DNA from 3 places in the Mesorhizobium sp. P2_E10 genome. Region 2 is predicted to be linked to each of the others. Evidence: predicted binding sites of a transcription regulator. Region 2 holds the regulator's gene; each other region holds the start of a gene.
The links. Region 2 encodes PhoB, which activates phosphate uptake and scavenging genes when phosphate is short. Its sites were predicted from a motif close to TGTCATNNANCTGTCAT; they were not measured.
Positions count from the first base shown of each region.

Region 1: AC1D0N_RS06415 (RNA degradosome polyphosphate kinase) is a predicted target of PhoB. The motif match lies at 1,566-1,582, and genes of this name have one in related genera.
Region 3: AC1D0N_RS23950 (LTA synthase family protein) is a predicted target of PhoB. The motif match lies at 1,442-1,458, and genes of this name have one in related genera.

Region 1 is NZ_JBFUEK010000002.1:338,127-341,401, reverse strand. It holds gene AC1D0N_RS06415 (RNA degradosome polyphosphate kinase) at 1-1,501, opposite strand, end outside; gene AC1D0N_RS06410 (zinc-finger domain-containing protein) at 1,649-1,894, shown strand; gene AC1D0N_RS06405 (FAD-dependent monooxygenase) at 1,914-3,143, shown strand; gene AC1D0N_RS06400 (TIGR02117 family protein) at 3,144-3,275, opposite strand, start outside.
Region 2 is NZ_JBFUEK010000006.1:266,664-269,938, reverse strand. It holds gene AC1D0N_RS18500 (ROK family protein) at 1-519, shown strand, start outside; gene phoB (phosphate regulon transcriptional regulator PhoB) at 858-1,547, opposite strand; gene phoU (phosphate signaling complex protein PhoU) at 1,567-2,274, opposite strand; gene pstB (phosphate ABC transporter ATP-binding protein PstB) at 2,316-3,140, opposite strand; gene pstA (phosphate ABC transporter permease PstA) at 3,158-3,275, opposite strand, start outside.
Region 3 is NZ_JBFUEK010000010.1:124,088-127,362, reverse strand. It holds gene AC1D0N_RS23950 (LTA synthase family protein) at 1-1,436, opposite strand, end outside; gene fabD (ACP S-malonyltransferase) at 1,667-2,608, shown strand; gene fabG (3-oxoacyl-[acyl-carrier-protein] reductase) at 2,666-3,275, shown strand, end outside.

The DNA of each region.
Region 1 (3,275 bases), on a different contig from region 2:
GCTGGGCGACATCGCGCGCAATGGTCGGATCGGTGGTGAAGAAGGACAGGTCGGTGTAGATGCGCGCGGTGACCGGATGGTAGTTGCCGGTGCCGAGATGCACGTAGTTGCGCAGCTTGCCGTCCTCGCGCCGCACCACAAGCGACATTTTGGCGTGGGTCTTCAGTTCGAGGAAACCGAACACGACCTGGACGCCGGCGCGCTCGAGGTCGCGCGCCCAGCGGATGTTGGCCTCCTCGTCGAAGCGCGCCTTGAGCTCGACCAGCGCTGTCACCGACTTGCCGGCCTCGGCGGCGTCGACCAGCGCCCGCACGATCGGGCTGTCGTTTGAGGTGCGATACAGCGTCTGCTTGATCGCCACCACTTCCGGGTCGGCCATCGCCTGGCGAAGGAACTGCACCACCACGTCGAAGGATTCGTAAGGGTGGTGAACGACGATGTCCTTCTCGCGGATGGCGGCGAAACAGTCGCCGCCATGCTCGCGGATGCGTTCGGGAAAGCGCGGATTGTAGGGCGTGAACTTGAGGTCGTCGCGGGCCACGGCGACGATTTCGGAGATCTGGCTGAGCGCCAGCGGACCGGTCAGAACGCTGATGCGGCTCGACGACACGCCAAGCTCGCCGGCGACGAAGTCGCGCAACTCGCTGGGCATCAGCCTGTCGAACTCGATGCGGATGACCGAGCCGCGGCGGCGGCGCTTCAGCGCCGTCTCGAACAGGCGCACGAGATCCTCGGACTCTTCCTCGACCTCGATATCACTGTCGCGGATGATGCGGAATGTGCCGGAGCCCTTGACCTCGTAGCCGGGGAACAGCTTGCCGATATAGAGGCCGACCGCCTCTTCGAGCGGGATGAAGCGGACATGATGCTTGCGGTCGGGCAGACGGATAAAGCGCTTCAATGCAACCGGCAGGCGCAACAGCGCGCTCATCTCCTCGCCATTCTTGCGATGACGCAGTTGCAGCGCCATCGAGAAACCGAGATTGGGAATGAACGGGAACGGGTGCGCTGGGTCGATCGATAGCGGGGTCAGCACCGGAAACACCTGCTCCTGGAAATGGTCTTCCAGCCAGACCTTCTCGTCCTTGGTCAGGGCGTCGCGGGCGATGCTCTCTATGCCTTCCTTGTTGAGCAGCAGCATCAGCGCCGAAAGGCTCTTCTGCTGGTCCTCCTGCAGGCGCTCGACCTCACGCAGCAATTGTTCGAGCTGCTGCTCCGGCGTGCGGCCGTCCGGGCTCTTGAGCGTGATGCCCTCGCGCACCTGGCCGGCGAGACCGGCGACGCGGACCATGAAGAACTCATCGAGATTGGCTGCCGAGATCGACAGGAAGCGGACGCGTTCGAGCAGCGGATGATTGAGGTTCAGCGATTCTTCGAGAACGCGGCGGTTGAATTGCAGCCAGGAAAACTCGCGGTTGACGAAACGGTCGGGGTTGCCGCCTTCGGAGCTGGCCTTCTCCACGGTGGTGAATTCGCTCTGTACCGGCTTCAGTTCGTTCATGGTTCCTGCTCTTCTCGACTGCTCAGCCGGTTAACCGGCTTAACTTATCCTGTGACAGGCTTTTGCGACAGTTTCATTTCATCGATCTTGCAAAGAGACGGGTTATGATCCAGATGCAATTCTAAACGAGAGAGCAAGGAGACGACGATGGCAGGCGGTTCCATTCCCCATTTCCAGAACGATGCGGGCCACGCGGCGATCGACATCGGCGTTAGGGAATTCATGTGCACCGGCGCCAATCCGCCTTTCGACCATCCGCATGTGTTTCTCGACATGGGCGACGACGATGAAAAAGTCTGCCCCTATTGCTCGACGCTCTATCGCTATTCGTCAAAGCTGAAGGCAACGGAAACGGCGCCGGCCGGGTGCCTGTATATCGACCAGGCCGCCTGATTCTTTCGCGACGATCCCAATGAGCGACATGCAGTCCCGGCAGATCGTTATCGCCGGGGCGGGTGTTGCGGGGCTGACCGCTGCCCTAGCGTTCGCCGAGCGCGGCTATCCGATAAAGCTGTTCGAACAAGCGCCGCGCCTCGAAGCGGCTGGCGCCGGCATCCAGCTTTCCCCCAACGCAACGCGCATCCTTCGCCAGCTCGGCGTGCTCGACCGGCTGTCGCCGGCAGCGGTGCGGCCGGAGGCGGTCGTGCTTAGGGATGCAGGAACATTGCGCGAATTGGCGCGCGTCCCGCTTGGCGACTTGGCCGAAAAGCGCTGGCAGGCCCCCTACCTCGTCGCTCACCGCGCCGATCTGCAAAACGCGCTGATGGCGCGCGTGGCGGAATTGCCTGGCATCAAGCTTGTCACCGGCGCGCGCGTCAGCGGCGTCGCCAAGGGGCCGCATGGCCTCATCGCAACGACTGAGATTGGCGACAAGAGCGTCGAGGCCGAGGGGTTCCTGCTGATCGGCGCCGATGGTGTCTGGTCGGCGACCCGTGCTGCTGCCGGGTTTTCGTCCAGAAACCGGTTTTCGGGCGAACTCGCCTGGCGCGCCACGGTCAGCGCCGACAGCGCCGCCGGAAAAGCCTTCGCGGCGATCGCTGCAACCGACTGCGTCACCACCTTCCTGCATCCCGGCTTCCACCTCGTCGCCTACCCCGTCAGCAAAGGCACCGCCTTCAACCTTGCTGCGTTCACCAAGGGTGAGATCATCGCCGAGGGTTGGTCCGGCAATGCCGACGTCAAGATCCTCACCAGCGCCATGCGCGGCACGGCGCCGGCACTGGCCCGGCTGGTCGAAGAAGCCGGGCCGTGGACGGCGTGGCCGATCCATACAGTGGACCAGCGCCAGCCCTGGACGACGTCGGATGGCATCGCGCTGATCGGCGATGCGGCGCATGCGATGACGCCGTTTGCCGCACAGGGCGCGGCGATGGCGATCGAGGATGCCGCAACGCTTGCCGGCTTCGTCGCCGCCTTGCCTGCCGATCTCCAGGGTGCGCTTGCCGCGTGGGAACAGGAACGGCGTCCGCGTGTAGCAAAAGTTGCCCGCCGTGGCGCCGTCAACCGGCTCGCCTGGCATGCTGCGGGGCCGGTGGCGATGGCCCGCAATCTGTTCCTGGCGACGCGCTCGTCCGAAAAGCTCGCCTCAGACCTGGACTGGCTCTATGGCTGGCGGGTGCCCGAAACCGTCGGACGTCGATAGCTAATCATAAAGCCGCATCGACAGGCCGAGCGAGACCGGCAACGGGTTCCACCAGCCGGTGCGCAGGCCGGCTGTGCGCAAGGCCGCCGCCGTCCAGGTGTTGCAGCCGACCAGTGCATTGAAATGGCCATT
Region 2 (3,275 bases):
GAGTTCGGCCACATGATCCATCGCCCGGGCGGGGCGCTGTGCCGTTGCGGGCGGCGCGGCTGCGTCGAGGCCTATGCCGGCAACTACGCCATCTGGCGCAACGCCAGGCAATTGGGCGAGGACGCCGAGCCGGTCGCCGATGTCAGCGACGCCGACATGCGGGCGCTCGCCGTCGCGGCACGCGAGAAAGACGGGCCGGAGCGCGAGGCCTACCGCAAGGCCGGCGAAGCGCTCGGCTTCGGCCTCGGCAGTCTTTTTGCGCTGATCGATCCCGCGCCGGTCGCCATGGTCGGCGTCAGCGCCGCCGCCTTCGACCTGATCGAACCGGCGCTGCGCGAGGCCATCGCCCAGACCGCCGGCGGCCAGCACTCGAAATCGATCTCCTTCGACACCGAACCGAACGAATTGCCGCTGATCCGCGAAGGCTGCGCCATGCGGGCACTGAGCTTCGTCGACCAGGAGATCTTCGCGCCGGGCGGGCAGGCACGGGCTGGCGCTATCGGGAAAGACGTGGCCTGAGGACGACGTCAATCATTGATGCCGCAGATTGTCGCCGACTTTGGAGATTGGCCGAAGCCGTCCCAACGTCGTCATCCCAGGGCGAAGCAGGAGCGAAGCTCCGTCGCGGAGACCCTGGGATCCATGCCGTGAAATCGGTCAAAGAATTCAACGGGGCAGAATTCTGCACAGTAGCAACGCCTTGAGGTCGCGGCATGGATCCTTGGGTCTGCGCCGCGTCGCTACGCTCCTTGCTTCGCCCAAGGATGACGAAGCCATGAGCGGGCTGAGCCAATCATCGACGCGTGAGGTCCGGGAGTGGACGCATTCAACCAATAAACGCTTCCGCGCCGAGGGACCTAGTCTTCGCGGATCGCGTAGCCCGCCCCGCGGATGGTGCGGATGACGTCGGGCATGCGGCCATTGTTGACCGCCTTGCGCAGCCGCCCGACATGGACGTCGACCGTGCGCTCGTCGATATAGATCGTCTCGCCCCAGACATTGTCGAGCAACTGGCTGCGCGAGAACACCCGGCCGGGATGCCGCATCATGAACTCGAGCAGCCGGAATTCTGTCGGCCCGAGCCGGATCTCGCTCTTCTTGCGATAGACCCGGTGCGATTCGCGGTCGAGCACTATGTCGCCGACCTTGAGCACACTGGACAGGACTTCCGGCTTGGCGCGGCGCAGCAGCGCCTTGACCCTGGCCATGAATTCCGGCGTCGAGAACGGCTTGACCAGATAATCGTCGGCGCCGGTCGACAGGCCGCGCACGCGGTCGCTCTCTTCGCCGCGCGCGGTCAGCATGATGATCGGCAGCCGCTCGGTTTCGGGCCGCATCCTCAGGCGCCGGCACAGCTCGATGCCGGAAACCGACGGCACCATCCAGTCCAGCACCAGCAGGTCGGGCACGTTTTCCTGCAAGCGGATTTCGGCCTCGTCGCCGCGCGTCACCACCTCGACCTGGTAACCTTCGGATTCGAGATTGTAGCGGAGGAGCACGCCTAGCGGCTCCTCGTCCTCCACCACCATGATGCGTGGCGCGATCATCGACTGGTCACCTTTGTCGTCATGCCGCCGGCGCGGACATCGCCGTCTCGTCCTGCTTCGGACGATTGGCGGGCAATTGCGAGCCGGTCAAAACATAATATGCATTTTCGGCGATGTTGGTCACATGGTCGCCGATGCGTTCGAGGTTCTTGGCGCAGAACAACAGATGCGTGCAGGCGGTGATGTTGCGCGGGTCTTCCATCATGTAGGTCAAAAGCTCGCGGAACACCGAGGTGTATTTGACGTCGATGCGCTCGTCGTCGTTTCTGAGCTTGGCGAGCGCTGCCGCATCGGCGGCGGCGTATTCCTCGACCACCCCTTGCACCTGGATGAGCACCAGTTGGGCCATCGCATCGATGGAATGCGACAGGTCGCGCGGCGTGACGCTGAGGCCGACGGTGCCGACGCGCTTGGCGATGTTCTTGGCCAGGTCGCCGATGCGCTCGAGGTCGCCGGCCATGCGGATCGAGCCGACCACTGCGCGCAAATCGTTGGCCATCGGCTGGCGCTTGGCGATCAGCGTGATGGCGCGGTCGTCCAGCTCGCGCTGGCGCGCATCCATGATGGCGTCGTCGGAGACGACGCGCTGCGCCAGGGCGTTGTCCGAATTGAGCAGCGCCTTGGTCGAGCCGCTGACCATCGAGCCGGCGAGATCGCCCATGTCGCGGATCAGCTTGCTGATCTGCCCCAACTCTTCATCGAAAGATGCGACGGTATGTTCACCCATGATCCTCGTCCTCGTGCCTGAAACTTCGCTGCCGGAACCGCTCAGCCGAACCGGCCTGTGATGTAGTCCTGGGTGCGCTTGTCGTCGGGATTGGTGAACATCTTGTCGGTGGCGCCCTCCTCGACGAGATAGCCGAGATGGAACATCGCCGTGCGCTGCGACACGCGCGCCGCCTGCTGCATCGAGTGGGTGACGATGACGATCGTGTAGTTCTGGCGCAGTTCGTCGATCAGTTCCTCGACACGGGCGGTGGCGATCGGATCGAGCGCCGAGCAGGGCTCGTCCATCAGGATCACCTCGGGCGACACGGCAATGGCGCGCGCGATGCACAGACGCTGCTGCTGGCCGCCGGAAAGGCCGGTGCCGGGCTCCTGCAAGCGATCCTTGACCTCGTTCCAGATCGCCGCCTTCTTCAGGCTCGACTCGACGATCTGATCCATGTCGGCCTTGCGCTTGGCCAGTCCGTGGATGCGCGGGCCGTAGGCGACGTTCTCGTAGATCGACTTCGGGAACGGATTGGGCTTCTGGAACACCATGCCGACGCGCGCCCTGAGCTCGACGACGTCGATGCTCTTGTCGTAGATATCCTCTTCGTCCAGCGTGATCTTGCCGGTCACCCGCGCCGAATCGATGGTGTCGTTCATGCGGTTGAGGCAGCGCAGGAAGGTCGACTTGCCGCAGCCCGACGGGCCGATCAGCGCCGTCACCTGGTTGAGGCGCACGTCGAGATTGACGTCGAACAACGCCTGCTTCTCGCCGTAGAACACGCCGACCTTGTCGCCGCGCATCTTGATCACTTCGTTCGACTTGGCGTTCATTTTATCGCCCACAGCGTTTTCAAGGGACTGTTCGGTCATGATGTTCATACCAAAATGCCTTTTTTCTACCAGCGCCGCTCGAACCGGCGCCGAAGCACGATCGCGGTGATGTTCATGGCCATGAGGAAGACCAGCAGGATGATGATGGCGCCGGACATGCGTTCGACGAAGGCGCGTTCGGCC
Region 3 (3,275 bases), on a different contig from region 2:
TCGGCGGAGCCTTCGGCATAGCTCAACAGCGATTCACGCGCCCACGGGCTGATCCGCGCGTCGACCTTGTGGGTCGGATTGTAATAGCGATGCGGCTCGTAGGGCCCGTGGTTCTGCAGGCTGACGGCGAAGAAGAATACCGGATCGTCGCTGGCGTCGGCCTCGCGGATGATCTCGTCGGTCATCGCCGCATCGGAGGCCAGCGGTCCGCGCTTTTCCAGATAGGGCAGGTTTTCTTCCGATTTGAAGTCGTTGAAGCCGAAATCGGCATAGACCGCGCCGCGGTTCCAGAACCAGTTGGTGCCGGGATGGATGGCGCGCGCCCTGTAGCCCTGGCCTTTCAGGAACGTCGCCAGCGAAGGCGTCGGGGTGCGTACATATTGCTGGTAGGGAATGCTGCCGGCCGGCAGGAAGGCGTTGGAAAAGCCGGTCAGCGCTTCGAACTCGATGTTGGCGGTCATGCCGCCGAATTCGGGCGAGAACATATAGCCGGAGCGCAGTGCCCGCACATTGGGGATCGGGTCGGGCGTGATGGTGACGCCGGGCAGTTTGGTCGGATCCCAGAAGGATTCGCTCATGACGATGATGATGTCGGGCTTCTCTGCCGGCACCGACGCCGTCACATCGGATCTGTCGATCGCCGCGATCGCCTTTTCGGAGTAGCCCGCCGGCGCCGAGACATGGGCCATCGGCACGTTGAGCGCGAAGGCGAGCGCAAAGCCGTTGGAGGCGTAGTTTTCCTTCTGGTCCCACATGATCGGGATGATCTGCAGCCGGTCGCGGGTCCACGAGAAAGTGGCATAGTCCATGATCGAGACGACGAAGGCGAGCAGCGGCACGGTCAGCGTCAGCCGGGCGAGCCGGCCCTTGTGGCTGAGCGCCGGCACCCGGCGGCGCCATAGCCGCCAGCCATAGACCAGCAGCGACAGCCCGCCGACGATGCCAACCGCCATCATGATGGCGGTTCCCGGGCGATCACGCACCAGAAGCGGCATCAGCGCCACGATCTGGCGGGAGTAGAGGAAGTCGGTGGGATAGAGCGGGTCGCCGAGATAGAGCGACTTCTGGTGGCCGACAAACGCCAGCGCCAACGTCAGCGGTGCGACGATCATCAGGCTCTGGTGGCTGCGGCCGAGCACGGCATCGAGGCCGATGAGGATCAGCGCGAAGATGATGATGGTGGTCCAACCCGGCTTGAACGGCTGCAGGAAGAAGCCGACCGTGCCCATGAAGTCGCCGCGCACGATCAGTTCGATTGCGAAAACCAGGATTGCGGACGCGAGCAGGCTGAGCAGCCCATAGCGGATAACAGGCCATTTCCGGCCCGGCAGATAGCCGGTGGACGGATCGCCTTCCAGAAACTGCGGCGCGGCCTTGCCAGCGCGCTTCAAACGGTTTGCCACCTTAAAATCCCCGGCCCGCAACAAATGCGTCATCGAATTGTCATCGAACTGTCACGCAAAGCTAGCGCCTGTGGCGAAAATGAGAAGAGCCAGCAAACGAATCGTGTTCGGTTTTCATCATGAGTGATCGCCAAAAAGCCTTTTGGATCAGGCACTCGCCCAGTGTCGCCGTTCCGAAACCGGTCGCGAATGGCCCCCTGTGGACTTGACTTGGCCGCCCGCCTTGCGTCACAGGCAGGAAAAACCAGCCTCTGGAGCCTCACATGGCCGTCGCATTCACCTTTCCGGGACAGGGCAGCCAGGCTGTCGGCATGGGCAAGGACCTTGCCGACGCCTTTCCTGAATCGCGCCAGATCTTCGAGGAAATCGACGAAGCGCTCGGCGAAAACCTGTCGAAGCTGATCTGGGAAGGACCGGAGGAGACGCTGACGCTGACCGCCAATGCCCAGCCGGCGCTGATGGCGGTGTCGCTGGCGGCGGTCCGGGCGCTTGAAGCGCGCGGCTTTTCGCTGGAGGACAAGGTCGCCTATGTCGCCGGCCATTCGCTCGGCGAATATTCGGCACTTGCCGCCGCCGGTTTCGTGTCTGTCGCCGATGCCGCCCGGCTGCTGCGCATCCGTGGCAACGCCATGCAGGCGGCGGTGCCGGCCGGCGAGGGCGCCATGGCGGCGATCATCGGCCTGGAGCAGGCCGATGTCGAAGCCGCCTGCGCGGAGGCCGCCAAGGGCTCAGTCTGCCAGATCGCCAACGACAATGGCGGCGGCCAGCTGGTCATCTCCGGCGCCAGGGCCGCGGTCGAGCTGGCGGCCAAGTTGTGCACCGAAAAGGGCGCCAAGCGGGCGTTGATGCTGCAGGTCTCGGCGCCCTTCCATTCGGCGCTGATGGCGCCTGCGGCCGAGGTCATGCGCGAGGCCCTGGCAGGCGTGACGAAGAACGCGCCGGTCGTTCCCGTCGTCTCCAACGTGTCGGTCACCCCGACCAGCGATCCCGGTGTCATCGCCAGCCGCCTGGTCGAACAGGTGACCGGCCGCGTGCGCTGGCGCGAAACGGTGGAGTGGTTCGGCCAAAACGGCGTTACCACGCTTTACGAAGTGGGCGCCGGCAAGGTGCTGTCAGGATTGGCGCGGCGCATCAACCGCGACATCGCCACCGGCGCCGTCGGCACGGCGGCCGATGTCGAGGCGGCGCTGGCGGGGCTTGGTTGAGACTGGCGATTTGATCGCACCCGTGCCAAGGGTGTTCTCTGAGATCGGGAGACAAAAATGTTCGAATTGACCGGCCGCAAGGCACTCGTCACCGGCGCTTCGGGAGGCATTGGCGAGGCGATCGCGCGGGTGCTGCATGCGCAAGGCGCCATTGTCGGCCTGCACGGCACGCGCGTCGAGAAACTGGAGACGTTGGCCGCCGAGCTCGGTGATCGCGTCAAGCTGTTTCCGGCCAATTTGTCGAACCGCGACGAGGTCAAGGCGCTCGGCCAGAAGGCGGAGGCCGATCTCGAAGGTGTCGACATTCTGGTCAACAATGCCGGCATCACCAAGGACGGGCTGTTCGTGCGCATGGCCGACGCCGACTGGGACAGCGTGATGGAGGTCAACCTCACCGCCGTGTTCCGGCTGACCCGCGAACTCACCCATCCGATGATGCGCCGCCGGCACGGCCGCATCATAAACATCACCTCGGTGGTCGGCGTCACCGGCAATCCCGGCCAGACCAACTATTGCGCCACCAAGGCCGGCATGATCGGCTTTTCCAAGTCGCTGGCGCAGGAGATCGCCACCCGCAACATCACCGTCAACTGCGTCGCCCCCGGCTTCATCGAATCGGCAATGACCGACAAGCTCAACGACAAGCAGAAAGATGCGATCATGGCGG